DNA from 2 places in the Colwellia sp. MB02u-9 genome. Region 2 is predicted to be linked to the other one. Evidence: predicted binding sites of a transcription regulator. Region 2 holds the regulator's gene; the other holds the start of a gene.
The links. The regulator NrdR, encoded in region 2, represses ribonucleotide reductase genes. The targets are predictions, from matches to a motif close to AAACACNANATNTNGTGTTT.
Positions count from the first base shown of each region.

Region 1: nrdA (class 1a ribonucleoside-diphosphate reductase subunit alpha) is a predicted target of NrdR. The motif match lies at 1,197-1,216, and genes of this name have one in related genera.

Region 1 covers NZ_JACGVF010000094.1:206,584-210,015, forward strand. The annotation lists gene H4J65_RS09615 (HAD family hydrolase) at 1-662, shown strand, start outside; gene nrdA (class 1a ribonucleoside-diphosphate reductase subunit alpha) at 1,341-3,432, shown strand, end outside.
Region 2 covers NZ_JACGVF010000096.1:20,056-23,487, forward strand. The annotation lists gene glyA (serine hydroxymethyltransferase) at 88-1,344, shown strand; gene nrdR (transcriptional regulator NrdR) at 1,544-1,999, shown strand; gene ribD (bifunctional diaminohydroxyphosphoribosylaminopyrimidine deaminase/5-amino-6-(5-phosphoribosylamino)uracil reductase RibD) at 2,053-3,180, shown strand; gene H4J65_RS12510 (riboflavin synthase) at 3,288-3,432, shown strand, end outside.

The DNA.
Region 1 (3,432 bases), on a different contig from region 2:
ATTCCACTGTGCAACTTGCCAGTGTACTTTTTGATTTAGACGGCACACTATTAGATACTGCTGATGATTTAGGCGCGGCATTAAATCATGTTTTAAGCCATTACAATAAGCCCACTGTCGCCGCAAAAGATTATCGCCCTATTGCTTCAGACGGGGCTTTAGGATTACTAAACCTAGGTTTTGGCTCAGCCATTAAACAATATGACTATGAAGTTTTACGTCAACAATTTCTCCATTACTATCAAGAAAATATTGCTGAGCATACCTGCCTGTATCCAGGCGTTGCTCAATTACTGAAAAACTTAGAAACCAACAATATACCTTGGGGTATTATCACCAATAAACCTGAGGGCTTAACAAAACTGCTTTTACCTTATTACCCTGAGTTGGCAAACTGTGCTGTTATGGTCGGGGGTGACACCTTAACTAAACGAAAGCCTGATCCTGAGCCAATATTACACGCTTGTCAGCAAATTAATGTTGATAATAAGCAGTGTTTTTATGTTGGCGATGCTCTACGTGATATCCAAGCCGGTAATAGCGCTGAAATGACTACGTTCGTGGCTAAATGGGGATATATTCTTAGCAACGAAAATTGTCAAACTTGGCAAGCAGATCATATCATCGCTACACCATTAGACCTACTCAGCTTTATTAACTGATACTGAGTTATTAACCGATACTGAATGATAAGCTGCACTACTTTGTTAGTTTCAGAGCAGCTTTACTTTGCTGATGACATTAAGCGATTAACTCGTTTTACTGACAGTAAATCTAGCCTAATACCAAATAAGTATAAATATTAAAAACAGCACGCTTTCGTGGCTAATCCCTCCTCCTTATTCACTAGCGTTTTAATTAATAGCATCAAAATATCATCTATTAGCGTTGATAAAACAATCATTCGTCAATTAATGCGCCCAAGAATCAACCAAAAATATAAGTCATTGAATATTAAAGTTTATATTTTTAATATTCTCTTTAGTCATATAAACTCTAAAAAATAACTTAAAATAATTTAGGGCTAAAAAAAAATTAAAATAACCGTTGCGTTTTAGAAAAATCAAAATTGAAAAGAGCTACTAAGTTAGTTGTTACTAACAGAACTTTCACTGTCAAAAAAGCAACCAATATTCGACAACTTTTATTCTTGCAATATCACACAAACCGCACTATCTTGTGATTAGTTTCTTAAAAACCCCAAGATATAGTGCATTTTTCATTCAAAGGTATTTTGAATGAAATACAATTTACCTTGTGTAAATATCATCTTGAGGCAATTAACATTATATCCATCTATTTTGGGTATTTATAACAACAAACAGATTTACAGGTACTGCATGACTAACAAACTTTTTGTCACAAAACGCAATGGTTCAAAAGAACTCATAGACTTAGAAAAAATCCATAAAGTAATTGCTTGGGCTGCTGAAGACCTAGACAATGTCTCGGTCTCTCAAGTTGAACTGAAGTCTCATATTCAGTTCTATGATGGTATTAAAACGTCTGACATTCATGAAACTATTATTAAAGCAGCGGCTGATTTGATCTCAGAAGAAACACCTGATTATCAATATTTATCAGCGCGCTTAGCTATATTCCATTTGCGCAAAAAAGCATACGGTCAGTTTGAGCCACCTCAGCTTTACCCACATGTCGTACAACTAGTAGAGGCAGGTAAATACGATCAGCATTTATTAATTGATTACACTGCTGACGAATTTGAACAGTTAGAAAGCTTTATGGACCACGGCCGTGATTTAAATTTCAGTTACGCAGCAGTAAAGCAGTTAGAAGGTAAATACCTAGTACAGAATCGTGTCACCGGTGAAATTTATGAAAGTGCACAATTTCTTTATATTTTAGTCGCAGCTTGTTTGTTCGCTAAATACCCGAAAGAAACGCGCTTAGATTATGTTAAAGGTTTTTATGATGCTATCTCTACCTTTAAAATTTCGTTGCCAACACCTATTATGGCCGGTGTACGTACACCAACTCGTCAATTCTCATCATGTGTATTGATTGAGTGTGGCGATAGTTTAGATTCAATCAATGCTACCTCAAGCTCCATTGTTAAGTATGTTTCTCAACGTGCTGGTATTGGTATCAATGCTGGTCGTATTCGCGCATTAGGCAGCACGATTCGCAATGGCGAAGCATTTCATACCGGTTGTATTCCATTTTATAAGCACTTTCAAACCGCTGTGAAAAGTTGTTCACAAGGTGGTGTTCGTGGTGGTGCAGCGACCCTGTTCTATCCACTTTGGCATTTAGAAGTTGAAAGTTTACTCGTACTTAAAAATAACCGTGGTGTTGAAGAAAACCGCGTTCGTCATTTAGATTACGGCGTACAATTTAATAAATTGATGTACCAACGTTTGATCAAAGGTCAATCTATTACTTTGTTTAGCCCAAGTGATGTACCGGGTTTATACGATGCATTCTTTGAGGATCAAGAAAAGTTTGAAGCGCTTTATGTTCAATACGAAGCTGATGATTCAATTCGTAAAAAATGTATTAAAGCGATAGAACTGTTCACTTTATTTGCTCAAGAACGCGCCAGTACAGGTCGTATTTATTTACAAAACGTTGATCACTGTAATACACATTCTCCATTTGACCCCACTGTGGCACCGATTCGTCAAAGTAATTTATGTCTAGAGATTGCCTTACCAACCAAGCCAATGGAAGATGTTAATGATCCCAATGGTGAAATTGCCCTATGTACATTATCAGCGTTTAACTTAGGTGCTATTAAAAGCCTTGACGAATTTGATGGTCTAGCTGACTTAGCCGTACGTGCTTTAGATAGCTTATTAGATTATCAAGATTACCCAGTTCCAGCAGCACATACCGCCACTATGGGGCGTCGTACATTAGGTATAGGTGTGATTAACTACGCTTATTACTTAGCAAAAAATGGGGTTTACTACTCAAACGGTAGTGCCAATAACTTAACTCATCGTACTTTTGAAGCGATTCAATACTACTTGCTCAAAGCGTCAAATCAGTTAGCTATTGAACGAGGTGCTTGCCCTAAATTTAATGAAACGCGTTTATCTCAAGGTATATTACCTATCGATACTTACAAAAAAGAAATCGATAATGTTACCGCTGAACCCTTACATTTAGACTGGGAGTCGTTGCGCGCTAGTATTAAAAAACATGGCGTTAGAAACTCAACCGTATCAGCATTAATGCCGTCAGAAACCTCATCACAAATCTCTAATGCAACTAATGGCATTGAACCGCCTCGTGGTTTAATCAGTATTAAGGCCAGTAAAGATGGTGTTTTAAAGCAAGTTGTACCTGAATATGAAAAATTAAAAGATAATTATGAACTTCTTTGGAACATTCCAAGTAATGAAGGGTATCTACAATTAGTTGGCATTATGCAAAAGTTTATCGATCAAACTATTTCAGCCAATACCA
Region 2 (3,432 bases):
GCAAGTTCAGGCAAAATATGCCGCAATTAATTTAGAACTAAAGCCAACCCCCAGTATTGCCAATGGCAGACTATTTGAGGATATAACATGTTTACACGTGATATGAATATTGCTGATTTTGATCCAGAACTTTATCAAGCAATGAGTAACGAAGTTGTTCGTCAAGAAGAACACATTGAACTCATCGCTTCGGAAAACTACTGTAGTCCACGTGTACTCGAAGCTCAAGGTTCACAACTGACGAATAAATACGCCGAAGGTTACCCAGGTAAGCGTTATTACGGTGGTTGTGAGTATGTTGATATTGCCGAGCAACTGGCTATTGATCGCGCAAAAGAATTATTTGGCGCAACTTATGCTAACGTGCAGCCACATGCCGGTTCACAAGCAAACGCTGCTGTTTTCCAAGCCTTAGTTTCTCCAGGTGGCAAAGTATTAGGCATGAGTTTAGCGCATGGCGGTCACTTAACGCATGGTTCACACGTAAACTTTTCGGGTAAGTCATATGAAGCTTTTCAATACGGTTTGCACCCTGAAACCGGTGATATTGATTATGTTGAATTAGAACGTTTAGCATTAGAGCATAAACCAGAGATGATCATTGGTGGTTTCTCAGCCTTTTCTGGTGTGGTTGATTGGGCTCGTATGCGTGAAATCGCCGATAAAGTCGGTGCTTACTTTTTCGTTGATATGGCTCACGTTGCCGGTTTAGTTGCTGCGGGTTTATACCCTAACCCAGTGCCACATGCCCATGTTGTAACGACAACAACTCACAAAACATTAGCAGGCCCACGTGGCGGCTTAATTGTTTCGGGTTGTGATGACGAAGCAGTTTATAAAAAATTGAACAGCGCGGTATTTCCTGGTGGTCAAGGTGGACCATTAATGCATGTTATTGCCGCAAAAGCCGTAGCATTTAAAGAAGCATTAGCGCCAGAGTTTAAAGTCTATCAGCAAAACGTGCTAGATAATGCTAAAGCTATGGTGGCGGTATTACAAGAACGTGGTTATAAAGTTGTCTCTAATGGCACAGATAACCATTTATTATTGCTTGATTTAATTGATAAAGATATTACGGGTAAAGATGCTGATGCCGCATTAGGTCGTGCTCATATCACAGTGAATAAAAACTCTGTACCTAATGATCCACGTTCACCTTTTGTGACTTCTGGCCTACGTTTAGGTACACCAGCTATTACTCGTCGTGGTTTTGGCGTTGAAGAAACCAAAACAACTACAGGTTGGATTTGTGATATTTTAGATGATATCAACAACGAAGCCGTGATCGCTAAAGTTCAAGCCGGCGTTAGTGAGCTTTGTGCTCGCTTCCCGGTTTATAAGTAATTATATTTAGCTTTTAACTAATCGTGTTATTTCCTGATTACACTTAAAATGGCCACCTTAGTGGCCATTTTTTTTAACTATTTTTTATTGGGCTAGTACTCGTTTGCCATTAATCGCAAACTATTTGGCTTAATGCAGTGTTTTCAATTAACATACCAAGATTAAATTGCTCATGACTTGCTAACTACGGAACTCATCCATGTATTGCCCCTTTTGTTCAGCCAACGAGACTAAAGTTATCGATTCACGTTTAGTGTCAGATGGTCACCAAGTCCGTCGTCGTCGTGAATGTTTAGCGTGCCATGAAAGATATACCACCTTCGAAAGTGCTGAGTTAGTGATGCCACGCATTATTAAGCGTGATGGTTCTCGCGAACCTTTTAACGAAGATAAAATGCGTAACGGTTTATTACGTGCATTAGAAAAAAGGCCGGTCAGCACCGAACAAATAGAGTTGTCGATTAATAAACTCAAATCACAACTTAGAGCAACAGGCGAGCGCGAAGTGTCAAGTGAAATGCTGGGTACCATTATTATGGAACAGCTAAAAGTTTTAGATAAAGTTGCTTATATTCGCTTTGCTTCAGTGTATCGCTCGTTTGAAGATATTAAAGAGTTTGGTGAAGAAATCGCTCGTTTAGGCGATGAAAAATAATGAATGAATTCGACGGGTAGAAGCTCCATCACAGTTTAATTTTGAGTCCAGTAATGAGCCATTTTTCGTTAAAAGATCATCAATTTATGCAGCGCGCCATTAGCTTGGCAAAGCGTGGCCATTTTACCACCTCGCCTAATCCTCGTGTGGGTTGTGTCATTGTGTTGAAGGGCGAAGTGGTTGGTGAAGGTTTTCATCAAAAAGCAGGGCAAGGGCATGCTGAAGTTTATGCACTAAAACAGGCTGGAAGCAAAGCCAAAGGTGCCACTGCTTATGTCACGCTAGAGCCTTGTAGTCATTTTGGTTTAACACCGCCTTGTGCACAAGCGCTGATTAAAGCACAAGTGAGCCATGTTATTGCCGCTATGGTGGACCCGGATCCAAGAGTTTCGGGTCGTGGCCTTGAGTTGTTAACTGAGGCAGGAATAACCACAGAGTTTGGCTTGCTTGAACAAGATGCTCGGGCATTAAACCCTGGTTTTATTCACTTAATGACCACCAAATCACCTTATGTTCGTTGTAAATTAGCGGCAAGCTTGGACGGAAAAACGGCTATGGCCAGTGGTGAAAGCCAGTGGATAACCTCAAATGAAGCCCGCACTGATGTCCAGCGACTCAGAGCACAAAGTTGTGGCATTATTTGTGGCGCCGACTCTGTTATTTTTGACAATGCTAAAATGAATGTCCGTTGGCATGCATTAGGTGAGCTAAAGCAGCGTTATGCACAAGCAGATATTAGGCAGCCAGTTCGTATTATTATTGATGGTAAAAACCGCTTAACACCTGATCTTGCTGTCTTTAAAACCAGCAGTAAAATAATATTAATTCGACCAACTATTGAAAATAGACATACTTGGCCACATTTTGTAGAACAAGTGATTATTTCTAAAGCGGTCGATAGTGAATATATCGATCTCAGTTTATTGTTAGCTTACTTGGCTCAACAAGGCTTGAATGACATTTTAATTGAGTCGGGCGCTAAGCTAGCAGGCGCTTTTATTAGCGCAAACTTAGTTGATGAACTGGTACTTTACCAAGCACCAAAACTTATCGGTAGTGAGGGTAAAAGCTTACTTAATATGCCAGCAATATTGCAGCTATCAGCGGCTAAAAACCTCGATATAAATGATATTCGCATGGTGGGTAAAGATATTAGGATAACGGCAAAGTTTAGTCGTTAACGTGAAGGCTTTGATTGGCCAAACTAGGCTCTGGCCAAACTAGGCTCTGGCCAAATAGGGTCAGTGGTAATAATAAATAATAAGCTATACAGGCGACGAGACATAATATGTTTACAGGCATTATAGAAGCCGTAGGGCATTTAAAAGCAATTAATAGCTCAGGCGATGGCGCACGCGTCACCATTAATACGGCAAAATTAGACTTATCAGATGTTAAATTAGGCGACTCAATTGCAACCAATGGTATTTGTT